DNA from 2 places in the Desulfitobacterium sp. PCE1 genome. Region 1 is predicted to be linked to the other one. Evidence: a T-box and tRNA genes for the amino acid it is inferred to sense, from the RefSeq annotation. Region 1 holds a T-box; the other holds one or more tRNA genes.
The links. A T-box is a leader RNA that pairs with one kind of tRNA and senses whether it is charged. The one in region 1 lies ahead of ileS (isoleucine--tRNA ligase), so its partner is inferred to be a tRNA-Ile.

Region 1 (14,549 bases):
TTATGCGTCACCAGTCGCAATAGTTTTCCTAAATATTCCCACCTATTACGACAGCTTTTATTCACCATCTTCGGTATAATTTGGGAGAGATGGTTGAAAGGGCTGCAATGAGTCATGGAGAGGTATTTGGATCTTGATCTTTTAGTGAATGGGAGTATGGATGCCTTGCTCTTAATCCTCGCTGCCCGACTATCGAATCTTCCCTTTCGAGGCAAGAGAATTGCGGCGGGAGTAATCGCTGGAGAAATTCCGGTCATTCTATCTGCCTATGTTCCAGCCTCGTTGCTTTTTGATTTGAGCAAATATTTTATTCCTTGGCTGATGGTTTGGCTGGCCTATCCCTATCGGGGATTTAGGCTATATTTCAAGACTCTCCTGATATTTTGGGTCTTATCAGCCGGACTGGGTGGGCTTGTCTACGCCTTATGGGGCTGGATCAGCTTCGACGGCAGGATAGGGGGTTCTTTGCGGATTGGGCTGAAGAATCTTTGGATTTTGCCCTTGGTTGCAGGATTATGGTGGTTTACTCAAAAAGCGTGGCATCAAATTCTAGGTTCAGCGGCCCGGCAACAATCCTTTATCTATGACCTTGAGATTGATATGGGTAAAGGGAATTCCTTCAGGGTGAAAGCCTTGCTGGATACGGGGAATCAATTGCGGGATCCTTTGACCGGGTACCCAGTAATTTTAGTCGAAGAGGAAGCAGCGGTCGCCGGGATGCCGGAAGAGCTGCTCCCGGTTTTGCAAGGAGCCTGGCGGGATCTGGACGATCCCTGGCCTTGGCTTTGGCAGTCCGATTCTTTGTGGATTAAACAATGTGCCTTTATCCCTTACCAGGGAGTAGGGCATAGAAGCTGGCTTCTGGGTATCCGGCCCCAAAGGGTGGTTTGTACATCCTTGCCGGAACCGAAAGAAATGAAAGCAACCTTAGCTTTCGTGCAGCAGGTTCTTAGTCCGGATAGAGCCTATCAGGCCTTGCTGCACTCAGAGCATGTTCGAGGAGCGGAGGAAAGCTGATGAGAAGGATAGTAGAACGTTTCAAATTATGGGTATTGAAAATTAAATCAATGATTATAGCCAAGTTTACCGATTGGCGGGAAATCTATTATGTAGGGAGCAGTGAAGCCCTGCCTCCCCCCCTGAGCACGGATGAAGAGGGGGAATTATTAGAACGCCTTGAACGGGGGGATGTGAGTGTCCGAGATATCCTCATCGAAAGAAACCTGCGTTTGGTGGTGTATATTGCCCGCAAATTCGAGAATACGGGGGTAGGTATAGAGGATCTGGTCTCCATTGGAACCATTGGGCTGATCAAAGCGGTCAACACCTTTGATCCTCAGAAAAAAATTAAGCTGGCTACCTATGCTTCACGCTGCATCGAAAATGAAATCCTTATGCATTTGCGCCGCAATAACAAGACGAGAACCGAGGTATCCTTTGATGAGCCTTTAAATATTGATTGGGACGGCAATGAGCTCTTACTTTCTGATGTATTGGGGACGGAAAACGATATTATTTCCCGTCCGCTGGAAGAGAAGGTGGACCGTCAGCTTTTGCATTTGGCTATGGCCAGACTGACGGATCGGGAAAAACTGATTATGGAATTGCGCTTTGGTTTGGACAATGGTGAGGAAAAAACCCAGAAGGAAGTTGCCGATCGGCTGGGGATATCCCAATCCTATATTTCTCGGCTGGAAAAACGGATTATTCGTCGCTTGAGGAAAGAATTTATCCGTTTGGAATAAGTTTCAACTCCATCGGGCATACTCTTCCAAGAATAAAGGAAACTTGCTTCAGTGGAGTTTTAGACTCTATCTGAGCTTAGTTGACTTATCCTCACAGAGGAGAAATCGGCTTGGAGGGTGCTCAAATGGCTTTAAACAAAGTAGAAATCTGTGGAGTGAACACCTCAAAATTGCCTGTTCTTAGTAGCGCAAAAATGAAGGAATTGTTTGTTGCCTATCAAAGCGGGGAAAAAGAAGCTCGGGAGAAGTTGATTTATGGTAATTTAAGATTGGTTCTCAGTGTGATTCAGAGATTCACCAATCGCGGAGAGTATGTGGATGATCTCTTTCAGGTAGGTTGTATCGGTTTGATGAAGGCTATTGATAATTTTGATCTAAGCCAGAATGTCAAGTTCTCGACCTACGCTGTCCCGATGATTATCGGAGAGATTCGCAGGTATTTAAGGGACAATAACCCGATTCGGGTCAGCCGCTCCCTTAGGGATATCGCTTATAAGGCGCTCCAAGTCCGGGATCAGCTGGTTAATGAGTGTTCCCGGGAACCAACGGTGTCGGAAATTGCGGCTAAACTCACTCTTCCCCGGGAAGAAGTGATTTTTGCTCTGGATGCTATTCAGGAACCCATCTCTCTGTTCGAGCCCATCTATCATGATGGGGGAGATCCCATTTTCGTGATGGACCAGATCGGGGATGAGAAGCACTCCGATAACAGTTGGCTGGAGGGAATTGCCGTACGGGAAGCCCTGCGGCGTCTGAGTGAACGGGAGAAACTTATTTTGTCTCTGCGCTTTTTCCATGGCAAGACTCAGATGGAAGTAGCCGATGAGATCGGGATATCTCAAGCCCAGGTTTCCCGTTTGGAGAAGGCGGCTCTGGGGCATATGCGCAAGTATGTCTGAAGGGGCGCCGGCACCAGCAGGGGGTGAAACGTACCTGCATTGAGGCAAACGGAGTCCTGAAAAAGACTCGAAAATAGTGGCCTAATGACCTGACCTGAGCAATATATGTTAATTTTAAGGAAGAATAGCAGCCATAGTATAAACCCTCTTTCCATGGAATATATATGGAGAGAGGGGAGGTATAGTGGATGCGGATCTCTGAGCTGCGCTTACTGGATATAGTTAATATTAAAGACGGTCGCCGGTTAGGTCCTATTAAAGACCTGGATCTGGACCTTGAACGCGGTTCCATTAAAGGGATCGTAGTGCAGGGCGCCTCCCGGAGCTGGGGTTTCTTTGGGGGACGGACGGAGGATATCCTTGTTCCCTGGGAGCGGGTTAAAAAAATCGGGGTGGATGTCATTTTAGTGGATGCGACGGATTTGCCGGAGTTCAATTCCCTGGTGGACGACCGTCGGTAATGGCAATAGACATCTGTAGAGATAGAGAAAGCCTTCTGAAGGGCAATGCAGCCTTCAGAAGGCTTAAATCGTATAAAGATAGGACTTTTGGGGAGTACATCCCCCCGGAACTTTATGGTATAGTTAAAATTGAGAATCGTATGGGGGTAATTCGATGACTTGGAGTTGGCGTCAGGGAAAAGGCCTAACCTATCTTACCATTCCCTGCTGGGAAGCGGAGGGGATTCAGATTGGGTTTTCTACACGCTGGGGAGGGGTAAGCTTATCACCCTATGCCAGCCTGAACCTGGGGCTCCATGTTGGGGATGCTCCCGATAAAGTACAGATCAATCGTGATTTATGGTTTAAGGAATGGGATGTTCATCCATCCCAGGTTGCTGTTGGGGAACAAGTCCATGGAACAAGGATTCACCAGGTTAAAGAAGAGGACGGGGGACGAGGAAGCGAGTCCCTGGATAGCGCGATTGTCGGGGTCGATGGATTGTACACGATGTGCCATACCGGCCTGATGGCCTTTTTTGCGGACTGCGTTCCTGTGTTCTTTTACCATCCCCGCCTTCAATCTGTAGGAATTGCTCATGCCGGATGGAAAGGAACTTCGAGGAAGATCGTTGGTCAGATCCTGGAGGAATTTCAACGCCTGGGAGGGGAACCCGATGAGACTTGGGCAGCTATCGGACCAAGTATTGGGCCCTGCTGTTATGAAGTGGATGAACGGGTTATTGACGAGTTTGCCAAAAACTTTACCCAGATGCCTTTTATAAGACCAGGCAGAAGTGGACATGCACTACTGGACATAAAGGCTGCCAATGAGATGGTGTTGAGGGAAGCGGGGATACCCCGGGAAAGGCTATGGATAGCCCGGGAGTGTACAGCATGTCATACGGACTCTTTCTTTTCTCATCGCCTTGAGGGTCCACATACAGGACGGATGGCAGGTTGGATTCGCCGGTTACCGAAAAGGGAGGAATAATTGTGGCCGTAATTTTGGTGGTTGATGATGAAGAACCAATTCAAGAACTACTTAAATTTAACCTTGAAAAAGAAGGCTACCAGGTATTGATCGCTTCGGACGGTTCTGAAGCATTACATATCCTTGAGGAGAAACAACCGGAGCTTTTAGTCCTTGATATTATGCTTCCTGGCATAAGCGGTCTTGAGGTATTGAATCAAATCCGCAAGATGCCCAGATTTGCCGATCTGCCGGTCATTATGCTGACAGCAAAAGGGGAAGAGATAGATAAAGTATTGGGGCTGGAGATCGGAGCCGATGATTATATTACGAAACCCTTTAGCCCGCGGGAGCTCGTGGCAAGAATCCGGGCAAGGCTGCGGCGGATAAAGCCTTCCGAAGAGAACAACGATATCGTTCGGCAGGATCTGCATATTGATTTGGACCGTTTTCGAGTATCCGTTCGAGGACAGCACATAGAATTAACTCCGAAAGAATTTGAATTACTGCGTGTCCTGGCGGCCTATCCTGGGAAAGTCTACACCCGGGATGAGCTTCTTGAACGAATTTGGGGATATGAATATGCTGGAGATACGCGAACAGTGGATGTCCATGTGCGGCATCTCAGACTAAAAATCGAAAAAGACCCTTCTAATCCTGAATATATCGAAACATTGCGCGGTATTGGGTATCGTTTGAAAGGATAGAACATGAAGATTAAGTGGCTTGTGTTAGGTCTTTATCTGTTGGTTAATTCCCTTTCAATACTGCTTTTCTGGCTGGGTGCTCAAGTACAAACAGGGATTCGTATGGATATCGATGTTTTGGCGATAGTTTTGGCGATTCTTCTCCCCGGGGGAATAATTTTCTTCTTTGCTTCCCAATTTGAAAGGCGAATCCGAAAAATTAATGATGCGATTGCAGGGATTCTTCAAGAGGAGTTTCGGCCAGCCCATCATCCAGAGGATTCCGATGAATTAGGAACCCTATCGAGAGCGATTACTAACTTGGGTCAGCAAGTCAATCTCAGCATGTTGAACAATCGACAAGAAGCTCAGAAGATCCAGGCCATTCTTGCCGGTATGCAGGAAGGAGTTATTTCCCTGGACCATGTGGGACGTATTGTATTGCTCAATCGTGCGGCCGAAAGGCTTTTCGGCAGAGAGCAGGAGGCTGTCCGGGATAAACACTTTAGTGAATTATACGGGTTTGAGGAGCTGGAAGACCTTGTGACTCAAGCTTTGGAAAAGGGTATCTCCGGCCAAATCGAGCTGGTTACCGATTCCAAGCTTATTATTCGGGCACAGGTCAGTCCTATAACCGGAGAGAAGGTCCGCTCTCAGGGGGCAGTGATTGTGTGCTATGACATTACGGAAATTCGCCGCCTGGAGCTGCTTCGGACGGAGTTTGTCGGTAATGTATCCCATGAGCTGAGAACCCCTTTAACCTCGATTAAGGGCTTTGTAGAAACTCTGCTGGATGGGGCGTCGGACGTGCCTCACTTGCGGGAGCGTTTTTTAAATATCATCCATAAGGAGACGTTGCGCTTACAGCGATTGGTGGATGAGTTGCTCACTCTTTCCCGAATCGAAAATCAACGACAGGACTCGGGTCAGGGCATGAGCAAAGTCCAAGAGGCTTATGAGAAGATACGTCCGGTGATTGAGCCTTATGCTGAGGCCAAAAAAATCGAGCTGGAAATTAAAATCCCCAGAGATCTGCCGGAAGTTGGTATAGGAATAGATTTATTAAGCCAGGTACTTCTCAACCTTATGGAAAATGCTGTAAAATATACAGTGAAAGGAAAAGTGTGGTTACATGCTTTTCATGATGACGGAAAGATTTTATTAGAATTCGGCGATACAGGATGTGGGATTCCAGAAGGGGACCTGCCCCGGATCTTTGAACGCTTTTACCGAGTGGATAAGGCCCGCTCCCGGGAACAAGGGGGAACAGGGCTGGGCTTAAGTATCGTCAAGCATATCGTCGAAGGAGTCAAAGGAAAAATTACGGTGGCCTCTGAACTGGGGTCAGGCTCGGTATTTATCTGCGAATTACCAACGGGAAATGGAGAGAAAAAGAATGAAGAGGAGTCCAAGGAGGGGAATTTATAAGGTTATTCGAGTGTTTGGCGTAGGAGTTTTTCTTCTTCTTCTCCTAGGTTCTCTAGGATGGGTTTACCGTTCCAGCTTCCTAACGGGATCACTTAAGGTTGATATAGCAAGGCAGGGGAGTATTGAACATCTCCAGACCGTTTCAGCAGTTTTTGCTAATGAAGAGGTCTTGCTTAAAGCGCCTGGTGCAGGAACACCGGAGTTTTTGGTTAAGGAAGGGGAAAGAGTACGCAAGGGGGACCTTATCGCCAGAATTCAGTCCGGAGGGCTGGCATTGGGACAGGAGACCTCTCCTTCGGCTCATCCCATCTATGCACCCAGTGGTGGGATTGTATTTTCCGTGATTGATGGCTTGGAAACTTATTTGACACCGGAAAATCTGTTGGCTATGGATGTGGGTAAAATTCTTCAACCAACCCAGGATTTATCCACAGCTCAGGAAGACCAGGAGGTACAACCCCCTCAGAACAGCGGCAACGTTGCAGCAGGGAGAGTCATCGGTAAGATCGTCAATAATCTCAAGCCTACAGTGGCGGTGATTAAGGTTGATCCAGATGAGTATGAGGTGGGGAAGAGCATTAAGTTGATCATCAATGATCAGAGCTACAATGCTAAGATTTTGCGGCTCTTGGATGAACCCCATGGTTTGGTTGTCCAATTTAACCAATATATCAATGGGACCAGCCGACAGAGGCTTCAGGATATTTCCCTTGTACAAAGGCCCCCAGTCAGCGGAGTGCTTATTCCTAAGAGCAGTTTATGGATTAAAGGGGAAGAGCAAGGGGTCTATATCGTTAAGGAAGGGGCAATTCAGTACCGTAAGGTAAAAATCCTGGACCAAAACGACCAGGTCATTTGTGTTGAGAACTTGCCCCATGGAATTCCCGTCATCACCAATCCCCGGATGGGGATAGACGGGTTAATCATGAATCTAAAAAATGTTTCTCAATCCTGACCTATATTATAAAATAGGCAGGAAACAAGCCTTCTTTGTAGAATTGAAACAAGATGGACGGTGTAAGAAATGGATATATTTGGAAATCTATCTGCTGTACAGCAGAGGATTCATCAGGCTGCCGTGAAAAGCGGCCGGGATCCATCCGCAATAAAACTACTGGCAGTAAGTAAAACGATGAGCGTCGGGACAGTTGAAAAGGCGTATGAAGCAGGACAGCGGTTTTTCGCCGAGAACAGAGTTCAAGAGTGGCAGGATAAGGTAATACAACTTCCGAAGGATTGTGAATGGCATTTAATCGGACGTTTGCAAACCAATAAGGTAAAGTATCTTGACGAGAGGGTCACCCTTATTCACTCCCTGGACAGGCTTAGCCTGTTAGAAACTCTGGAAAGTCAAGGAGCTCAGCGGAATATTGTCTGGCCCACACTTGTCCAGGTTAATATTGCCCGGGACTCCCAAAAGGCAGGATTGCTGGAAGAGGAAGTGGAGGATTTCCTGACGGAGGCAGCAGGCTATAAGCATATTCGGGTGTATGGATTGATGACCATCGGGGCATTAAATGCTTCACCTGAGGACACTCAAGGCTTTTTCCGGCAACTTCGTCTGCTCAAGGAGCGGCTGGAGAAGAAGACCCTGCCTCATGTGAACCTCAAAGAACTATCCATGGGGATGAGTCAGGATTTTGAGTGGGCCATTCAAGAAGGGTCCACTATAATCCGGGTAGGAAGACAAATCTTTGGAGAACGAATAGATACCACCAATGAGTATATTAAAGGAGGTCGATGAACAATGGCTAAGTTATTTGACAAAGTTATTGGTATTATGGGTTTCGCGGATGAAGACTATGAGGACGATTATTTCGAAGAAGAAGAGGAGAAGGAAGAGATTCGCGAAGAGACCAGAGGGAGCGGCAGCCGCAAAGGAGCCCAGGTGGTCAGTATTCATACTCAAAAACAAATCAAAGTGGTGGTCATAGAACCTCAGGCTTTTGAAGACTCTCAAAACATCGCCGATCAATTAAAGAACCGCCGTCCAGTTATCGTCAACCTGGAAAATGCCGAGCGCAATTTGGCCAAGCGGATTGTGGATTTTGTCAGCGGTGCTACTTATGCTTTAGGTGGTAATATGCAAAAAGTCGGCAATGGCATCTTTCTCTTTGTGCCCAACAATGTGGATATCTCCGGAGAGATGAAAGATGATTTTAAAGAGAAGGGCTTCTTCTGGTCTCTCACAAAATAAGGAGTGATTATTATACTTTTCGTTTATCAAGTCACGGATACGGTTCTGATGATCCTTATGTACGCTATTATTCTGCGTGCTTTGTTATCCTGGATTCCCAATTTGCCCTATAATGCTTTTGTGCGTATGCTCTACGATATTACGGAGCCGCTGTTAAAGCCCTTTCGGCGTTTTCAGTTCGGGGGGGGAGGCTTCTCCATCGATATTTCGCCGATTCTTGCCTATTTTGCGATCATGATTATTCGCTCCGCTCTGCTGCCGGGATTATTCAGACTTTTAATGATGAGGTAGGGGTGGTTATCCTATGGGATATGGTATTGATCGCAGTGTCCTGAGTTTTTGGACAGAAAAGGAGAAAAAACTGGAAGGGGCTCATTTGCTGGATTTGTGTAATGAGGCTCTGAAAAAGGCAAAGCCGGTATGGACTCCTTTTCTCGGACAGGCTTTGGGCAATTGGCTGGAGGGGATTCTGCGGCGGGAAGGTCTTGCTTTTCGACCGGAGGGTGGCTTTCCCGATTCAGAAAGAGTGCGGTTTCTCATCGGAGAGGATGCTGATGTCCTGGATAACATCCCCAGTGAGATCCGAACTTTGCGGGCGACCCCGGTTGATCCCCGGGGCAAGCTTGAACATCGGCAGGTTTTAGGTTCATTAATAGGTTTGGGCCTGAAACGGGAAGTTGTCGGGGATATACGTTTCACTGAACACAGTTGCCTTGTTGCCGTTGCCCAAGATATTTCCGATTTTCTTCTTAGCCAATGGGATAAGGCGGGAAGGGAACGGATTCGTGTGGAGGCCGTGGAGGGAGATGTAGAGGTTTCGGTGGAACAGGGGAAAGAGCGGCGTATTACAGCCGCATCTTCTCGTATTGATGCGGTGGCTTCTAGCGGTTTTAATGTTTCCCGCACTGTGCTTCAGGAGCTTATTCAACAGGGGAAAGTTAAACGGAATGATCTGCTGGTTTCCAAAGCTGATATGGAAGTGAAGCCTGGGGATATTCTATCCTGCCGCGGTTATGGCCGTATGCGTTTAATCGAGTTTCAAGAGACCCGCAAGGGGAGAATTGCATGGAACATCATACTTTATACACCTCATAAGCACTAAGAGGAGGATAATTATGGCATTAACTCCCATCGATATTCAAAATAAAGAGTTCCGCAAAGGGGTTCGCGGCTATAACACCGAGGAAGTGAATAAGTTCTTAGAAAGCGTCAGTAAAGAATTCGAGGGAGTCTATGCTGAGAATTTTGAGCTGAGAGACAAAGTTCAGCGTCTGGAAGCGGAGTTAAAGCAGTATAGGCAGTTGGAGTCCACTTTGCAGCAAACCATGGTGTTGGCTCAACAGACTGCCGATGATGTGAAGCAAGCGGCACGGCATGAGGCTGAGCTCCTCGTGAAGGAAGCTGAACAAGAGAAAGCTAAGCGCATGAACGAGGCTCAGAAGAAGCTTGATCAAGTGAACGAGGAGATTGAAGGGCTACAAAAGCGCCGGGAAATGATACGCACCCAATTGAAATCCTTTTTGCTCGCCCAACTTGACTTAGCGGAAGCTTTTGAAAAAGATCGTGTTTCTTGAATGCTTGCGAAACAATGAGTGATTGTGCTAGAATTAAATCTAGACATTTTTTGCACTTAAAAAGTATAAGTGCAACTAAGGCTTTTGCCTGCGCCTATGCAGGCTTGGCACAAGCCAAGTTTTCTTTAAAGGGGAAGAAGATTTCGCATGAAGTGCATTTTGTATTCGGAGCTTGGCTCCGACTTTCTTGTGCAGGGATTAGGATTACATGAAGAGGAGCAAGGTTCTTTCACAGGGAAGTTAGGTCGCCACGAAATAGAGATAACCTCTTCGCCGGACTCTTTGAAGAATCAAGAGGAAGTACAGGTCATCTATATTGGTAAAGCGGAACCTGGTCCTTATCGAGACGGAGACATCCTCATGGCTGGGAGCGATGACTTATTGGACCGTGCCTTTCATGCTTTGGATGAAATGGAGCAGCGTGGTGTGGTCGTCGGTTTATCCTCTGAGGCAGACTCCTATCAACTAAACTTAAACAGGGATGATCTCAATCAAACAACCCTGGCTTGGAAAGAGAAGAAAGTTCCCGTTCTTTGCCTGTTTATGAGAGAGCCAGTTGATTTGGAAGGTCAGGCCAAACTTGTAACCATCATTCGTAAGGTGTTAAATGATTAAGCACCCATCCTTTTTGGGCATTATATTCTATAAGTATCATTCATAAACTCTAAACAATTTTCATATAGAACAGCGTTGATAAGGACTGTCCTTGCTGGAACCTCTAAAGCGAGCAGGAAATGGTGAAAGCCTGTGAGGAAAATCAAGGAGTATCCCCTTAGAGTGAAGTGCTGAAATAAGAGTAAGCTTTCCGCCTAGTCCCCGTTAAAGGACCTCCGAGTGGCCATGGAATATGGCAACAAGGGTGGTACCGCGAGTGATATCCCGTCCCTTTTTTGGGTGCGGGATTTTTTATATCCACCGGATTCCCATGGCTTATGGATGCGGTGGGGTGGCGCCGGCAGAGGATGAAAGGTAAAGCTGCTGGGGTGAACGTACACCTCTAAGGCCGCGTATAGCAAGGAACAAAGACTAAGATTGGGAGGAATTTTGATTATGGATTACCGGAATACACTGAATTTGCCTGAGACAGACTTCCCCATGCGGGGAAACCTGCCTCAGCGGGAACCGGAAATTTTGCAGAAATGGGAAGAGGAAGATATCTATGCAACGGTGCAAAAAGCCCGGGCAGGACGGCCGAAGTTTGTTCTTCACGATGGCCCTCCTTACGCCAATGGTGATATTCACCTTGGCCATGCTTTGAATAAAGTGATTAAAGATATTATTGTCAAATACAAAACCATGGCGGGTTTCGATGCCCCCTATGTTCCAGGTTGGGATACTCATGGTCTGCCTATCGAGCAGCAGGTGATTAAGAAATTAGGTGTTAATCGCCATTCTGTTTCTGTCGTGGAATTTCGCCGGATGTGTAAAGAGTATGCCAAAAAATACATCGGTATTCAGAGGGAGCAGTTCAAACGGCTAGGTGTCCGGGGAGATTGGAAAAATCCATATATAACTCTGGAAAAAGAGTATGAAGCTGCACAAATCGGAGTCTTTGGCAAAATGGCGCGCAAGAAGTACATCTATAAAGGATTAAAACCGGTGTATTGGTGCCCCTCTTGTGAGACGGCTCTGGCAGAAGCGGAGATCGAATACGCTGAGAAGACTTCCGATGCCATCTATGTCAAGTTCCCTGTTAAGGAAGGGAAAGGGGTCCTTACGGATGAAAACACTTTTGTCATCATCTGGACCACTACTCCTTGGACTTTGCCCGCTAACCTGGCCATCACCTTGCATGGGGAGTTCAGTTATGCTCAGGTTCAAGTGGAGAAGGAGCATTGGATCGTCGCGGAAGGGATGCTGGAGAGCTTGCGTTCCCTTTGGCAGCTTGAGCTCCCTGTGGAAAAGCGTTTCGTAGGCAAAGAGCTGGAAGGTGTTATCTGTAAGCATCCTTTCATTGAGCGGGATTCTGTACTCATTCTGGGTGAACATGTTACCCTGGAAGCAGGAACAGGCTGCGTTCACACCGCTCCCGGACATGGGGAAGATGACTTTAATGTCGGTAAAGAATATGGGCTTCCCGTACTTTGCCCTGTGGATCATCAAGGGAAGTTCACCGCTGAAGGCGGGGCCTATGCGGGCATGAAGGTGGACAAAGCGAACCCGGTTATTATCGAAGATCTAAGAAGTCTCAATGCCTTGGTTCATGAGGATAAAATAAAGCATAGCTATGCCCATTGCTGGCGTTGTAATAACCCCATTATCTATCGGGCCACAGAACAATGGTTTGCTTCCATCGACGGATTCCGCAAAGCGGCCCTCGAGGAAATCGACAAGGTTCAGTGGATTCCTTCCTGGGGCAAGGACCGTATCTATAACATGGTAGCTGACCGGGGAGACTGGTGTATCTCCCGGCAACGGACCTGGGGTGTTCCCATTCCCATTTTCTACTGTGAAGATTGCGGGAAAGAGATCATTACCGATGAGACCATTGCTAAGGTTCAGGATATCTTCCGTGAGGAAGGGTCCGACGCCTGGTTTGCCCGTCCCGCTGCAGAGCTTTTGCCTGAAGGATTCACCTGTCCCTGCGGAGGTAAAACCTTCCGCAAAGAGACAGATATCATGGATGTTTGGTTCGACTCCGGAACCAGCCATACCAGCGTCTTGATGGAACGGAAGGAGCTCACCTGGCCCGCCGACCTGTATATGGAAGGCTCGGACCAACACCGGGGCTGGTTTAATTCTTCCTTGTCCACAGCGGTAGCCGCTTATGGAAAAGCTCCTTATAAGGCAGTTCTAACCCATGGCTTCCTGGTGGACGAAAAAGGACGCAAAATGTCCAAGTCCCTGGGCAATGGAGTGGACCCACTGCAGGTAACTAAGGAGATGGGGGCGGATATCTTAAGACTCTGGGTGTGCGCCGCCGATTATAAGAACGATGTAGCGGTATCACCACGGATTATGAAACAGATGTCCGAAGCCTACCGCAAGATTCGCAACACCTTAAGATTTTTGCTGAGCAACCTTAATGATTTCGATCCGACCAAGGACCGGGTGGATTATAAGGATTTGCCGGAGATTGACCGCTGGGCCTTGCTGCAGCTGGGTAAAGTTACCGAGCGGGTGCTGCAGGGGTATGAAAAATACGAATTCCACTGGGTTTACCATACGGTGCATAACTTCTGTGCCGTAGAACTAAGTGCCATTTATCTGGATATCGTTAAAGACCGTCTTTATGTGGAAGGAAAGAATTCTACCCTGCGCCGTGCTTCCCAGACCGTACTCTATGACGTTCTGAATGCTCTGGTACGCTTGATTGCACCGGTGCTGACCTATACGGCGGATGAGATCTGGTCTTATGTTCCAGGGGTGCCCGCCGGTTCCCCTATTCAAACTGAGGAAATGCCAAAGGTTGATCCTCAGTGGATGGATGAAGCGCTGGAGCAAAAATGGGAAACCCTGTTGGCGGTTCGCTCAGAAGTAACGAAGGCCTTGGAAAAAGCCCGTCAGGATAAATTGATCAACCATCCTTTGACAGCTCAAGTAGATCTGTATCCCAATGCTAAACTGGAAGGATTCTTAAGAGATATTCCCAATCTGTCGGAAATCTTCATCGTATCAGCAGTTCAAATCCATAGCGGAGGAGAAGATAAACCTGAGGGTGTCATCATGGCAGAAGACTTGGAGGATTTCGGTATAGCTGTGAATTCAGCAGCAGGGGAAAAGTGTGAACGCTGCTGGATTTACGATACGGGTGTTGGAGAGAATCAAGAACATCCTAGTCTATGCCCCCGCTGTGCTTCCGTTGTAAGCCATCTCTAATAATAGCCTTTCTTTAATATTTCTACTTTTAAGACTTGGGCGGTACAATCCGCTCAAGTCTTATCTATGCTATCGGAACTTTCGTGGCACCGGTCGAGTTTTGTTTAATGTATCTAAAAGGATAACGTTTATTATTAAGGTAAAATCCATGGACAATAGTTTGAATACTTAGTATTATATTTAGTAATGAAAAGCAATGGGTTTATTTACATAATTTTTAGGATCAGGTACTAAATTTCACTTGATGTTTTCTTCTAAAATTTTGAAAAATTATTGACCTGCAGAGGTGGGAGTGAAGAGAATGAGACTTACAGAGAATCTGGCCAACCGGATCGTCGACTTGATTTATTCTGAGAGTGGGTTTCATGGAATTGTCTGTGACACGTCAGGGACCATTATTGCAGATTCAGCTAAACAACGGGTAGGCGTTGCCCATGCAGGTGCAAGGCGGATCATGACGACTTCTATCCAAGAAATCAGAATTACTGCGGAAGATGAAATTAATTCTCAAGGAAAACAGCGGGAAGGCTTGAATATTGCCATTTTACTCGATGATGAAAAGCTGGGGACCTTTGGAGTGGCCGGACCCTTGGAGATTGTTAGTCCTGTGGCGAAGGTTGCAGCTGCGATGATTGCTTTTTTACTTCGGGATGAAGAGCTGAAAGAAATTCTCAAGGATCATGTGGAGCGGATGGGAGAGGCCCTGGAACAGGCGGCTGGGGCCATACAGGAAATGGCGGCCTCTTCTCAAGAGGTGGCAAGTGTGAGTCAGACTGTAGCCACGGTAG
Region 2 (14,549 bases), 140 kb from region 1:
CCTGCCGGTAAATTGCCAACACTGTGATAATCCAGCTTGTGTTAAAGCCTGTCCGGTAGGAGCCACCTATAAGCGGGAGGAAGACGGAATCGTCATCCAGGACTATGATAAATGCATCGGTTGCCGGTATTGCATGGTAGCTTGCCCCTATAGCGGAGTGCGTCAGTTCAACTGGAAAAAACCAGAGTACCGTGTGGATTTTGCTGTGGGTGATGTCAATACAACCCCACATCAATATAATACAGTCTCCAAGTGCACTTTTTGCGTCCACCGACTGGCGGAAGGGAAAAAACCGGCCTGTATGGAGTTATGTATTGGCCGTGCCCGCTACTTTGGGGATATCGACGACCCGGAAAGCGATGTCAGCAAGGCGATTAAGGGCCGGAGCTATTTCCACTTGCTCGAAGAAAAAGGCACCAAGCCGAATGTCTATTATTTAACTTAAGGGGGTGTGAAGTATGGCAGTGCAAACAAATACCACCGTAAAAAACACCAAACAGACCTCGTCAAATCTGTGGAACATTATCTTCGCAGCCTTTGCCGTCCTCGGTGCAGTCTGCTGGGGACTGCAACTGACCCAAGGTCTACAAGTGACCAACCTTGGTGTGAACACTATGTGGGGCCTCTATATCGTGGGCTTTATGATCTTCACAGGGGTTGCTGCCGGAAGCCTGCTCTTCGCAGCAGTACCTTATCTCTTTAAACTCAATGAATTCAAACCCTATACCCGGATTGCTTCCTATCTGGGAGCAGTCTCCAGTATCGTAGCCGCCTCCTTGTTCATCATCGTGGACATCGGTAACCCGGAACGGGCCTGGCTGTTCATTACCAGCGGCAACTTGACCTCTCCCATGTTCTGGGACTTCCTCATGCTGGCCTCTTATATGGTCATTTCCATCATCTTTACCCGTCAGCTGATACTGGTCCATGAAGGGAAAAAGGATGAAGCTTCAGTGAAGCCTGTTGCCATAATTGCCTTTATCGCCGGAATTTTGGTCACGGTGACCTCCTTCGTCTTCTGTTTCCAAATTGCCCGTCCTCTCTGGAATACCCCGGTACAGCCCCTATCCTTCCTGATCGCCGCCTTAGTGGCAGCCCTGTCTGTGCAAATGATTCTGGCCACCCTTTTAAAAAGAAGTGGTTACATCCAAATGCCGGTGAAACTACTGGGCAAGATGGGGAAAGTGGCTGCCGTGCTCTTATGTATCGAACTCATCGTAGTGGTGGGGGAAGTCTTCATTGGCCTTTACCCCGGCGGCGGAGAAGAATATGCTGCCTTCCATTGGCTGGTGTTTGGTGAAGGAGCTTTAGGCTTCTGGGTGGAGTTGGTGGCTCTAATCGCAGCCATCGTGCTCCTGTCTAAACCAGGAACATCAGGGAAGGCAGGGAGCATTGTTGCAGGTGCAGTACTGGCCCTGGTTGCCATCTACCTTATTAAGTCGAATCTCCTCCAGGCCCAATTATTTAACCCTCTCATCACTTATGCCGGACCACCGGTATATGGCGGAACAACAGGTCCCTATGTACCCAGTTTGATCGAAATAGGTTTATCTTTGGGCATCGTCGCACTGGGAGCATTGCTTCTGAATTTGGGTTTGAGCAAGTTGAACCTCGGGGTAAATGCCCGGAAGTAGGAATAGGGGAGATGCATTTAACTAAAGCTCGGGAGCAATCCCGAGCTTCAAATATCTAGTTAATCGGAAAGCATAAACCAGCAGGCATAAGGCGACTATGGCTACTGCTTCGCACAAGCCAATCTTCTCTGTAGTGTTTTTTCGGGACAAAACTCCATAAGTATTCCTGACAGCTTTATCGGGAGCCTTATTATAAAATTATTGAGAGCTAGATAAAAATGAATAACACTAAATCAGAAGAGAATGAAATGTGAAACGTATATCAAATGATATAGAAGAATCCATTAGAGCTTTGTTAAAATGAAAATAAGTAGAGGTCAAGAAAAAGGAGAAAAAAATGAGTAATAACGTTCAGGTACAAGATGTTATGACTGCTTTTGCAATTTCAGATTTTTATCAAATGCTCTCTATTTCCCTGCGGCTTCCCAATCATGAACTGGCTGAGGCCATGCTGGATGGGAGCTATGGACAAGATGCGGTAAACATTCTTGAGGAGCTTTCCTGCAGTCAGGAAGATATAGCGAAGATGAGAGAGGCCTTAAACGCCCTTATCTCTGCAGAGGAAGATGCTACAACCCTTTTAATCCGGATGAGGAGAGAGTATACAAGACTGTTTGATGATCCGAAGAAACCTGCACTTAGCATTTATGAAACCCTTTTTCTCCATAATCCCGAAGAAGCCAATGGGGGAGTCATGCTCTTTATGAGTCCGGCAGCTCTTGACGCGGAACGCTGTTACCGGGAAGCCGGAGTCAGAGTGGTAAAGCAGTCTGCAGAACCGGCAGATCATATGGCCACAGAGCTGGAATTTATGATGTATCTCTATGCCAGGAAGGGTAAGGCCCTCCAAGAGCAAAACGCTGAAGAAATAACCCGAATTGAAAAGCAGATCAAAGGGTTTGAAGAGCTCCATCTTAAAAAGTGGGGCCAGGAATTTTTTGAGATGTTGCGAACTGAGACAAATGAGGCAACTTATCTCGCAGTGGCTCAATTGGCTTTGCTGGGGTTAACAAAAATTATACAGGTGTAAAGAAGAAGTTGTTCCGAATTTTGTGATGAGGAGTGGGAGGCATGCTTTTTAATCACGGTGCTCATGTGCAAGTTGACACAAAGCGATGTTTGAATCAGCGGCACAATGGTGTGGAATGCAACCATTGTGTTTCCCATTGTCCAGGACAAGCATTAATTTTATCTGATCACCAAATTTATCTCATTCAAGATCAATGCCTGGGTTGCGGGCTGTGCTTCTCGGATTGCCCTACTCAGGTCTTTAGTTCCACGCAATGGGATGAGACGACGATAAGCTCAGACGTGGAAGAGCAAGGGGCAAAATCCACCCAGATTTTCTGCGGTTATCATCCCGCCCCCTATCTTAGTAAAGAGGAAAAGGACAAAGGGGCGGTGCAGGTTCACACCTGCTTAAGTGCAATTTCCAAAGGAATGTGGTATGAATTGGGGTTACTCACCGGGGTGGAGCTGCGCCTGGATGAATGCCAGAATTGCCCCATGAAAGATTGCCTGGAGCGCATGAAGTTTGCTGTAGAAACGGCTATGGAATGGTTGTCAGCTTCCGGGCATACCCCCGACTTCTCCCTGATTTACACGGCAGAGAAGGCGAAGAAGAAAAAGAAACTCCAAGCTGTATCCTCAGGCTTGAAAGTAACTTCCCGCCGTGATCTTTTTCTAACCTTGATGGGCCGGAAACCTGGGAGCGAGCTCATGGCCAAAGAGAAAAAAGCACCCCCCGGCAGTGATGAAAGGGCGAAAAGGGCCAGAATCAATGTCCTGCCTGATTGGCAGAAGCGTCTGGAAGATAGTTACTCCAGTCACTTTCAAGAGGGGGGAAGCCCAGCCTATTGGCCATCTATCCAAATGAGTATGGAATGTGTTAACTGTGGGATGTGTGCCCGGTATTGTCCTACGCAAGCCTTGAAGATTCGAGTGGAAGTGAAGGAATGTATTCATGACTTTACCAGTGGGCACTGCTTAGATTGCCGCATATGCATGCTGTCTTGTCCTACGCGCTCTATTCTCCGGGATCGACAACCCAATGCTCAGCCTTACAAGGAGCAGTCCATATTTAAAGCTCCGGTCGGAAAATGTAGGATTTGTGAAGCGGAAACCATCACTAGTCAGGATGATCTGTGTTACTGGTGTAAGGAAGAGCCTTCTGAAGAGGATATACTCTCAGATGTTCGCAAAAAACTATTCGGAAAGTTAGTGTAAAACAATGTTTAATACTCAATTCAATAAAGCAAAAGGGAAGACAGGCGTCATTGTTTTCGCCTGCCTTCTCTTGCTCATGACATTTATTTATCAACAGGGTACCAATAAGCAGGATCTCTTGGGTCTTTTGCAGCAAGGAGAACCGTCGGCAAGCCAGTTTAAAGAGGTGGAGGGCGCCTATAAGAGCTATGCCTTATATAACCAGGAGGGGACATTTTTAAGTTATGGGGTGATTTCCAGCGCTTCCGGTTATGGCGGGCCGATCACTATGCTAACCATAGTGAGTGAGGAAGGAAAGATTGCCAATGCGGTACTATTGGATGATTCCGAAACTCCTCTTTATCTAAAGAAGGTCCTGGTAGCCGGTTATCCGGAAAATTTTCTGGGGAAAACGGTCTCCGAACCCTTAGAAGCCCATGAAGATATCGATATTGTCAGTGGAGCCACACGAACTGCTAAAGGGATGATGCTGGCCGTTGAAAAAGGGATGTACCAAGTGGGAGAAAATCACCTGGGATTAAAGGTTCCCCCGTTAAAAACCTTCCATTTTCAATGGCAGGATGGTCTCGTCGTTCTTATGCTGGCTCTTGCCATTCTCGCTTCCTCCCGCAATATGAAGAAGCTTAGACCCTGGATATTGGTAGCAGCGGTCTTTGTTTTAGGGTTCATGGAGAACGTTTCCTTGACCATCGGCAATTATATGAGTATTATCGCTCTCAAGATGCCGACTTTTTCAGAACGTCCCATCTGGTATGTAATGGTCATCGGGGTGTTCCTGATTACGTTGTTTTGGGGCAGAAATTTTTACTGTTCCTGGCTCTGCCCCTTCGGAGCTGTTCAAGAAGGAATCTATAGGGCCTTGAACTTAGCCAACTATCATCCGCATCCCAGGCTCGTTACGATAGCCCGAAAAAGCCGCTGGTTCTTTCTCTGGCTGGCTGCATTATTGGCTTTATTGTTAAACAACCCGGGGATAGCCAGCTATGAACCGTTTTCAGTGTTCTTTGATGCTGACGGCAACACTTCTCAGTGGATTATTATGGGGATCATCTTGCTCTTCTCCATTTTTATCCTCCGCTTTTGGTGTCGTTGCTTTTGTCCTGTAGGCGCATTTTTGGATTTCACAGCCCTGTGCAAACGAAAGGCCAGCGCTATTTTAGGACGGAAATCTATCCCCTCCAAATCAGATAAAAGGGAAGAGGGGTGCCCAGGACAGTGTGCCGGCTGCCTAAAAGAAGAAGCGCAGCAAACGTCTCTGTTGATTTCATCGGATAAGATCCTGGCCGCCGGAATTGGCGTCTTATGGATACTGATTATTGGAGCTTTGTTGCAAAACATCGGATTATTTTAAAAGATAGATGTTTCCTTGCGTAATAAATTACACGGATTTTTTATAGGTTATATTTATGTCCAGACCTCATGCTATAATATAAGAGATTGACCCAGCCTCAAAGGAGGAGTGAGTATGGCGGAAAATATTCGGATCCGTACAGAAAGAGAAGAATGGGAGCGACTTTCACCTCATGCTGCTAAAAGCAGTGAGGCTAAACGATCGCGGGAAGAAGCGGAGTGTGACATTCGGACCAAGTTCCAAAGGGATCGGGATCGTATTTTGCACAGTAAGCCTTTTCGCCGGCTTAAGCATAAGACGCAAGTTTATATTGCACCTGCGGGGGATCATTACCGGACGCGGATGACCCACAGCCTGGAAGTCTCACAGATTTCCCGCACCATTGGCAGAGGTTTGCGCTTAAATGAAGACCTCATCGAAGCCATTTCCCTCGGGCATGATGTGGGGCATACTCCCTTTGGCCATGTGGGAGAGGAGGCCATCGTCAAACTTATCGGAGGTTTTGAACATAATGAGCAATCCGTTCGCATCCTCACAGTTCTCTCTGGGGAGGGAAAAGGGCTGAATCTGACCCAGGAAGTTCTGGATGGGGTGCTTCATCATACAGGAAAAGGAATCCCCTATACCCTCGAGGGGCAGATCGTCAAGACAGGGGATCGTATTGCCTATCTTTGTCACGATTATGATGATGCCTTACGGGCAGAGCTCATTCACAAAGGAGAGCTCCCCGAGAAGGTGGTGTCTACTTTGGGGGATAATCCCAGCCGCATGATCACCACTATGGTGGTGGACATGATCGAAAGTTCACAGAATCAAACCTCTATCCAACAATCTCGCCCTGTTACAGAGGCTATGCAGGAGTTTCGACTGTTTATGTTTGAACGAGTCTATAACAGCGAGGCCCTCCGTGAAGAGCGGCGTAAAGGTGAATACGTTGTCCAGGCTTTATTCCATTATTATATGAAAAACCTACAGTTTCTCCCTCAGGAATACCTTGTTTGGGCTGATGGAGATGCGGTCAAAGCCGTGGTGGACTATATCTCCGGGCTAACCGATAATTATGCCATTGATCTCTTTCAAAACTTCCTAGTTCCCAGACATTAAGAATTTATGCAAAAATAATCAAGGGTCTGTCGCCGTAAGACAGACCTTTTTTATGGAAAAAGAGCATCGCCAACTACTTTAAAAAAGTAGTTTATGCGACACTCCCTTAAACATTCTTTAATATGTCTTTGTTGATGGATAATAGTAAGAACCTTTTATTTTAGGATTAAACTCTCATTGGCCGTTACAGGGGTTGAAGTATCCAAACCGCCGAGAATAGCAGCCTTCAGTTCCCCTTCTAAAAGGAATTCTACAGAGTCCACATCCTTAAGGGTGGTTAAGGAGTTGACGATGCTGTAAAGGACCATCTGTTCTCCTGTGGCGCCCCCCTCAAAATTTTCTCTGAAGGAATTGGACAGATTAATGGTGGCGACACCGTCTTTAATCTTAACATCCAGAAGTTTTGTTTCTTTGGGGAGGGGAGCCACCAAACCCGAAGGGGGATTCGCGAACTCTTTGAACATCTCAGCAATGACTTCCTCGCTCGATTTTTTTGCAACGTTTACCGTCCGGTCAGTTGGGACCAGCCCTGTCGCATCCGATGTAGGGAAATACATCGTAACCTCCACAGTCTCCGTAGGAGCCGGTTCAACTGGGTCAGGGTTTTGGGGATCTGTTACATTGGCAGGAGGGGGAGAGGGAGGAGTATTCTTCGTGGTGTCATCGGATCCACAGCCTACTAAGCCAAAGGTTAAAAAGAATATGGAAAATGCGATAATCAAAGAGCGGAATTTAGCGTTACACATAGGATCGTCCACCTTTCTGAGTCATTTTTTAGTTTAGCATAATGTTGTGACTTGACTCATCTATGTATAAAAATTAGCCATTAATTCATTTTAGCACGAAAAGAAGAGGAGGAAAAGCGATCAGCCGCGGCTGGCGGTAAGAAGGAAAGAAAAAGTCGAAATGAAGGAGGAAATAGTTAAGGAAGGTAGAATAATATTTATAGACCCTAAATATATCTAGAATATATATTGTACACCAAAAAAGTCTGATTTTAAAGAAAGATTTTATAGAAAACTTGGCTGGTGGCAAGCCTCTGGCGCAGACAGCTGCCTAGTTGCACTTATGCAGGAGGAAAGTATGCAACGAAGTTATGCTTTACGAAAGTGAAAAAGAGGATTCTTGAGTTTTTTGGCGAAACAATAAATGTATTATTATCTTGACAATCTGTCAAAAATATGGCATAGGGGTGGCGAATTACAATCAGTGGACTATAGAATTCCTGAGGAAATCGTTGAAGAAGTCAGATTGCGTTCCGATATCGTGGATACAATTTCCGAATATGTACGACTTCAACGGAAAGGGAAGAATTACCTAGGCCTCTGTCCGTTTCATTCGGAAAAGACCCCGAGTTTTACGGTAACCCCGGATAAACAGATTTTTTATTGCTTCGGTTGCCATACGGGTGGTAATGTATTTTCTTTTTTAATGAAAAAAGAAAACTGGAATTTTGTCGAAACGGTGGAGCATTTAGCTCAAAAACACGGTATTGTTCTCCCGGAGAAAGAGCTTTCACCCCGTGAGAAAGAACAACAAACCCGTCGACGTCGTTGGGAAGAGATTCACGATTGGGCAACGGGTTATTTTCATGAAGTCCTATTGCATAAACCTGAAGGAGAGCCTGGAAGGCTGTACTTTAAGCAGCGAGGGATAGATGAAGAGACCATAAAGCAATTTCGTTTAGGGTATGCTCCCGAACGATGGGACGGACTGATTGAGGCACTCAGTGCCCGGGGAGTAAACCCCCAGGAGTTGGCTCAAGCCGGACTTGCCTTGGAACGAGACCATTCGGAAGGGAAATCCCGCGGCTTCTATGACCGTTTCCGGAAAAGGGTAATCTTTGCAATACTTGACTCGCGTCAAAAGACCATTGGCTTTGGAGGGCGAGTTTTAGATAATTCTACACCAAAATATCTGAATTCACCAGAGACTGCTTTTTTTAACAAGGGACATCATTTATATGGAATGCACCGAGCTCACCAGGGGATCCGGGAACACGGATTCGCTCTTCTGGCAGAAGGTTACATGGATGTTATCGCCTTACAAAAAGCAGGCTTCAAAAACGCAGTAGCCTCTTTGGGAACAGCCTTAACCCGGGATCAGGCAAAATTGATCCATCGCTACACTGGGCGGGTAGTGATCGTTTATGATTCGGATCAGGCTGGAACTCAAGCAACACTTCGAGCGGGTGAACTATTGCGGGATATGGGTTTTCGGGTAGATATCTTAAGTCTGTCCGGAGCTAAGGACCCGGATGAATACCTAAAAACCTTCGGAGTGGAAGAATTTAATAAAGCGTTAGCTCAGGCAGAGCCCTATATTCAGTTTAAATATCAGGTCCATGTCAAGACGAAACCAACTCTATCGGCTCCGGAGAAAGCAGAATTGGTCCGTGAATTAGCCTCGGATATTATAAAAGTGCAAAGTCCTGTGGAGCGGGAAGGGTATGAGCGGTTTCTGAGTCTGGAGTTGGGTTTAACTTTAGATAGGGTTCAAGCGGAAATTGCAGGATTTGACCGAAAACCTTCGAAAAGGGCCTCTGAAGAGGAATTATTTCCTAACAAACAGGATATTTCTGTAAAAAAAAGGGATAATATCAATAGGTGTGCAAATCCGACTCAAACTGGAGCATCAGTACCTGATGGAGTGATTCGAGCTGAGCAAGTTCTGTTACGTCTTTTGCTTGAACAATTGATTCCTGTCTCAGAATTCAAGGAACAATTCGAAGAGGGATTTTGGAAGGTAGCTTATCATCAGCAGATATTTGATTATATTGAAAAAGCACGCTGTATTGGAAAAGGAGCTATGCCCAGTATGGAATCCGACGCTTTGCAAAGCAAGGTTGCCCAACTCATGCTGGAAGATATGGAGCTATCTAATCCAGAACGACTTTTCCATGATTGTATTAAACAGATTCGTTCGATAAATGAAGAAGAAACTGTGGAAGAGCTTCAGGCTCGAATGGTTGAATTAGAAAAATCCGGCGATTTGACAGGTGCTTTAGCCCTGTTAAAAGAGATAGGAGAGCGGTTGAGAAGTGGCGAAAAGTAAGGTCATGAGCACACAGAAAAATGAAACCAAGAAGGGAGGGGAATCTATGAATGATGACCAATTAAAGGTCGATGCGGTGAAAGAACTGATACAAAAAGGCCAGAAAAAAGGTTCTTTGACCTACCGGGAGATCATGGATACCCTCCAAGGAATTGAGCTCACAGCCGAACAGATTGACGAAGTGTATGAACAGATCGGCCGGATGGGGATTGATATCATTCCTGAAGCGGGTGAAGTGGAAGCATTGGAAAAGGCCACTGATGAAATCCCCGACGATGTGGATGACCCTGATGCTGAGGAAGAGGTGGATGTGGATGTGGATCTTTCCATTCCCGAAGGGGTAGGGATTGATGATCCTGTCCGTATGTACCTTAAAGAGATTGGTCGAGTTCCCCTTCTTACGGCAGAAGAGGAGATTGAACTGGCCAAACGCATGGAACAAGGGGACGAAAGTGCTAAACGCCGTTTGGCAGAAGCCAATTTGCGTCTTGTTGTCAGCATCGCCAAACGTTATGTAGGCCGGGGGATGCTTTTCCTGGATTTGATTCAGGAAGGTAACCTGGGACTGATTAAGGCTGTGGAAAAATTTGATTATGTAAAAGGCTTTAAGTTCTCAACCTATGCCACATGGTGGATTCGCCAGGCTATTACTCGAGCTATTGCCGATCAGGCAAGAACTATTCGAATTCCTGTGCATATGGTAGAAACCATCAATAAGCTGATTCGGGTATCACGCCAGCTCCTGCAGGAATTAGGACGTGAACCAACCCCCGAGGAAATTGCTGTTCAAATGGATATTTCAGTAGAACGGGTCCGGGAAATTATGAAGATTGCCCAAGAGCCGGTATCCTTAGAGACGCCCATTGGAGAAGAAGAAGATTCCCACTTAGGGGACTTCATTCCTGATGAGGATGCCCCGGCGCCCTCGGAGGCGGCTTCCTTTATCCTGTTAAAAGAACAGCTGGAGGAAGTATTAGAGACTCTGACTCCCCGGGAAGAGAAGGTTCTGCGTTTGCGTTTTGGTCTTGATGACGGTCGTACCCGGACTTTGGAGGAAGTAGGCCAGGAATTCGGCGTAACTCGGGAACGGATTCGTCAGATTGAGGCCAAAGCCCTGCGGAAACTTCGTCATCCCAGCCGCAGCAAGAAGCTTAAGGATTACCTTGAATAAGAACCAAGGGGATAGGTCAAAGGCTTCTCACTATTTAGAACAAAAAAACATCAAATATAAGCTTGACTAGCTAATACGAATCTCGTATAATAAACTCTGCAAAGGGCATTCCTCGATAGCTCAATGGTGGAGCAACCGGCTGTTAACCGGTAGGTTGCAGGTTCGAGTCCTGCTCGGGGAGCCATTTTTTTATTGGGCCTATAGCTCAGCGGTAGAGCGGCCGGCTCATAACCGGTTGGTCCCAGGTTCGAATCCTGGTGGGCCCACCACTATAACAATGGCCCGTTGGTCAAGCGGCCTAAGACACCGCCCTTTCACGGCGGTAACACGGGTTCGAATCCCGTACGGGTCACCACTTAAGAACGAATGTAGCGAGATGTATTAAGCATCTCGCTATTTTTGTTGAAAGGAGTTAACCTATGGCTGTTTCCGTAAATTTGGGACCACGCCTTCAATGTGTGGCGGCATTTGTTCCTGAAGGTTCCCGGCTAGGGGATATCGGGACCGATCATGCTTATTTACCGATTTTCCTATGGGAGAATAAAAAGATTATAAAGGCTGTGGCAGTGGATGTTCATGAGGGACCTTATCGCTCCGCTTGCTCAGCTATCGAAAGCCGAGGGTTGCAATCGGTCATTGATGTCCGGTATGGAGATGGATTAAAGTCCATTCAGGTAGGGGAAGTGGATACTCTCACTTTAGCCGGAATGGGCGGGAATACGATGCTGGAGATTTTTGCCGCCCGGCCGGAAGTTTTGTCTCAGGTTAATGACCTCATTCTCCAACCTCAAGGAGCTGAGGGGAAAGTGCGCCTGACCTTGCTGCAAGCAGGCTGGCAGATGAAGCAAGAAGAGTATGTAGCTGAAGAAGGCCGAATCTATGGGGTGATGCATTTCTCGCGTCGGGAAGGATATGCCTTGGAGGAGCTGCAGCGCAAAGTACAAAAGTGGCAGGATCGGGTTTGTGAGGCGTTGGGTGATTCCCAGTGGAGTGAAAGCCTTCTTACAAAGTGGATCTGGGAATTTGGTCCCCTTGCTTTAGATTCTCCCAGTGAAGAACTTAGAGTGCTTATACTGGAGCAGATACAAACACTGCGGAGAACTAACCATGAAATGCAAAAGTCCAACCAGGAGAAAGTGCAAAAGCGCATTCAGGAGTACGTCATGTCCATCAAAGTATTGGAGGAGTTGGAAAAATGCCTGTTTCCGTTGGTTTAATTGCTCAAACCATTGAAAAGATTGCCCCCAAGGCTTGGGCTGAGGAATGGGACAATGTAGGGCTGTTGGTGGGGGATTTTGCTGCCCCTGTAGAGCGAATTCTGGTAACCCTGGATGCTACTCCGGAAGTCCTGCAGGAAGCCCGGGAAAAGGATGTACAACTGATCATAGCCCATCATCCCATCCTGTTTAGAGCCCTGAAAAATCTCCGCTCTGACAATCAAGGAGCAAGATTACCTATCCAAATGATTCAATCGGGAATCGCCTACTATGCAGCCCATACTAATTTGGACCAATCTTCCTTGTCCTCCAGCTGGAGTCTGGGAAGGGCTTTAGAGCTGGAAAAGATGGAGCATTTTAAAATATCACATACAGAAAAGCTTGTTAAATTGGTTGCCTTCATTCCTAAAGACCATGCCGAGGAGGTTCGCCAGGCTCTCGTGAAAGCAGGGGTTGGGGAAGGGATCACAGACGGCCCCCATGCTTCTGAGTATGCCGAGTGCTTCTTTGCCGGAGAAGGAACGGGAATGTTCCGGCCTCTGGGAGAGGCTCAGCCCATCATCGGTGAGATTGGCGAACTGACGCGAGTAGAGGAGATAAGGCTGGAGAGCATTATCCCTGAGCACCGCATAGACCGCGTGGTGAAAGCTTTGAAAAAAGCACACCCTTACGAGGAGCCCGCTTATGATTTAATCCCTCTCTATAACACGGGAGCAAGCCGGGGCTATGGTATTATGGGTTATTTAAAAGAGCCCGAGAGTCTGGGTAGTTTTTCTCTTAAACTCCCTACGAATTTAAAAAAACTTGCTCCTATCTCCTTGGCAGAGGAACCTACCGTACGCATTTCTGGAAGTCCTGAGCAGATTCTTCGCAAAATAGCCATTGTCAATGGGAGCGGAGGGAGCTTTATCTCCAAAGCACTATTCAAAGGGGTCGACCTCTTGATCACCGGAGATGTGGGTCATCATGAAGCGTTAGATGCTCTTGAAGCAGGACTGTCCATCATGGATATGGGGCACTTCTGGGGTGAAATCCCTATGGTGAAGGCCTTGGCAGAGTATTTAAAAGGGGAAAAAGCTTTGGCAGAGGTTGAAGTGATCATCAGTGAAAAAATGAAAAATCCATGGAGAACGCTGAATACTTAGATTTTGTAAAGGCATTTCTATTGTTAAATAGAAGTGTTTTTTTTAACTCGAAAATCTTCTGTAATTGCTTATAACTAAAAAGAAATAAATAGCAAAATGCGAAGCATTCTATCAGCAAGAAAAGAGGGATTATTCTGAATATAAATTATTGACACACAAAGTCTTTTGTTGTAGAATAATGTCGTAAGGAAGTCGAAGTTATTCCAAATGTTATAAAAAGAAAAGCAGTATTGTCTGGGTATTTTTAATAGAGTGATTGGAATCACGGATTTAAATACGAAAGCATGCTAAAGTGTAATTACTGAAAATTTCCTTTAATAACAATTCATTGTTTTCACTGCATTAAGTATATGGAATGGAAATATAAGGGGGACTACATTATGAGCCGTACAGAATTTTTACGTCTAGAACGGGACCGCATTTTGAAACAACTCTCTCAAGGTCCCGAGAATAAAGCAAAGTTGCTTACATCTCTGATGGATATTGATGCTGAAATGGAACAAATGCGTCAACCACAAAAGAGTTTTGCCAAAAGCTAAGTAGGTTGGAAATCAATCCATTTAAATCTATTTGACCAAAAGGTCAGAATCAAGTAAGATAGTTAAGCAAAGCCAATTGGATGGTCGCGGAAGTAAGAACCGAAAGGTTGCTTCTGAGGAAAGTCCGGGCTCCATAGGGCAAGGTGCTGGGTAACACCCAGTGGGAGAAATCCTAAGGACAGTGCAACAGAGATATACCGCCGATAGCGGAAGTTGGTCCCTGAGACTGACTTTTCGAGTAGGTAAGGGTGGAAAGGTGAGGTAAGAGCTCACCGGCAGCCTGGTGACAGGCTGGCCCTGCAAACCCCACTTGGAGCAAGACCGAATAGGGAGACTATGAAACGGCCCGTTTTTGTCTCCGGGTAAGGTCGCTTGAGGCCGTTGGTAACAACGGTCCTAGATAGATGATCATCACCTTCTGAAAGGAAGGTACAGAACCCGGCTTACAGATTGGCTTTGCACTGCATTTTGACCGATGAGTTTAAAAACTTTCGAAAATAGTCCTCTTCGTGAGATTTCACGCTGGAGGGCTTTTTTGTATTGGCATGCTTGATTGGCATGCTTAATTGGTATGGGTATAAATATTAAGGCGCAGAAGTTTAGGTCTTGAATAGATCCACGCCAGCGGGAGAAAGCTATGTGCAACTATCTTTCTGGAAGGTGTAATTAATATGAAAGCAATCGTCTATGAAGGAGTTCGAGATGTGAAGGTCAAGAATGTAGGGGACCCGGAAATACAAAAACCCGACGACATCATTGTCAAGGTTACATCCACAGCCATATGCGGCTCGGATCTCCATCTTATTCATGGTATGGTCCCTAATATGCCTGAGGGATTTGTCCTTGGCCATGAGACCATGGGTATCGTGGAAGAGGTAGGCAAGGATGTCTATAAGGTCAAAAAAGGAGAACGGGTCATCGTTCCTTTTCCTATCGCATGCGGGCATTGTTGGTACTGTGAGCATGACCTATGGAGTCAATGTGATAACGCGAACCCGGAAGTGGAATCGGGAGCGTATTTTGGCTATAGCAGCACCTTTGGGGGTTATGATGGAGGACAGGCAGAGTATCTGAGAGTTCCTTATGCTAACGTGGGACCCAGGGTGGT

Region 2: it encodes a tRNA-Ile, which carries the amino acid that the T-box ahead of ileS (isoleucine--tRNA ligase) is inferred to sense. The anticodon was not compared.

The regions. Positions count from the first base shown of each region.
Region 1 covers NZ_KB913023.1:3,338,539-3,353,087, reverse strand. Annotated here, with positions in the region: gene DESPCE1_RS0116780 (sigma-E processing peptidase SpoIIGA) at 115-1,017, shown strand; gene sigE (RNA polymerase sporulation sigma factor SigE) at 1,017-1,745, shown strand; gene sigG (RNA polymerase sporulation sigma factor SigG) at 1,871-2,644, shown strand; gene DESPCE1_RS0116765 (YlmC/YmxH family sporulation protein) at 2,833-3,105, shown strand; gene pgeF (peptidoglycan editing factor PgeF) at 3,260-4,078, shown strand; gene DESPCE1_RS0116750 (response regulator) at 4,081-4,764, shown strand; gene DESPCE1_RS0116745 (cell wall metabolism sensor histidine kinase WalK) at 4,768-6,171, shown strand; gene DESPCE1_RS0116740 (HlyD family efflux transporter periplasmic adaptor subunit) at 6,140-7,126, shown strand; gene DESPCE1_RS0116735 (YggS family pyridoxal phosphate-dependent enzyme) at 7,196-7,915, shown strand; gene DESPCE1_RS0116730 (cell division protein SepF) at 7,919-8,368, shown strand; gene DESPCE1_RS0116725 (YggT family protein) at 8,372-8,659, shown strand; gene DESPCE1_RS0116720 (RNA-binding protein) at 8,673-9,470, shown strand; gene DESPCE1_RS0116715 (DivIVA domain-containing protein) at 9,484-9,942, shown strand; gene DESPCE1_RS0116710 (hypothetical protein) at 10,090-10,557, shown strand; T-box leader at 10,624-10,832, shown strand; gene ileS (isoleucine--tRNA ligase) at 10,993-13,761, shown strand; gene DESPCE1_RS0116695 (sugar diacid recognition domain-containing protein) at 14,063-14,549, shown strand, end outside.
Region 2 covers NZ_KB913023.1:3,481,731-3,496,279, reverse strand. Annotated here, with positions in the region: gene DESPCE1_RS0117515 (4Fe-4S dicluster domain-containing protein) at 1-445, shown strand, start outside; gene nrfD (NrfD/PsrC family molybdoenzyme membrane anchor subunit) at 459-1,634, shown strand; gene DESPCE1_RS0117505 (molecular chaperone) at 1,972-2,664, shown strand; gene DESPCE1_RS0117500 (4Fe-4S dicluster domain-containing protein) at 2,706-3,860, shown strand; gene DESPCE1_RS0117495 (4Fe-4S binding protein) at 3,865-5,211, shown strand; gene DESPCE1_RS0117490 (deoxyguanosinetriphosphate triphosphohydrolase) at 5,326-6,315, shown strand; gene DESPCE1_RS0117485 (GerMN domain-containing protein) at 6,471-7,061, opposite strand; gene dnaG (DNA primase) at 7,465-9,369, shown strand; gene rpoD (RNA polymerase sigma factor RpoD) at 9,356-10,540, shown strand; tRNA gene DESPCE1_RS0117470 (tRNA-Asn) at 10,650-10,724, shown strand; tRNA gene DESPCE1_RS0117465 (tRNA-Ile) at 10,735-10,809, shown strand; tRNA gene DESPCE1_RS0117460 (tRNA-Glu) at 10,820-10,895, shown strand; gene DESPCE1_RS0117455 (class I SAM-dependent methyltransferase) at 10,960-11,757, shown strand; gene DESPCE1_RS0117450 (Nif3-like dinuclear metal center hexameric protein) at 11,736-12,902, shown strand; gene DESPCE1_RS23425 (hypothetical protein) at 13,283-13,441, shown strand; RNA gene rnpB (RNase P RNA component class A) at 13,510-13,903, shown strand; gene DESPCE1_RS0117440 (zinc-dependent alcohol dehydrogenase) at 14,113-14,549, shown strand, end outside.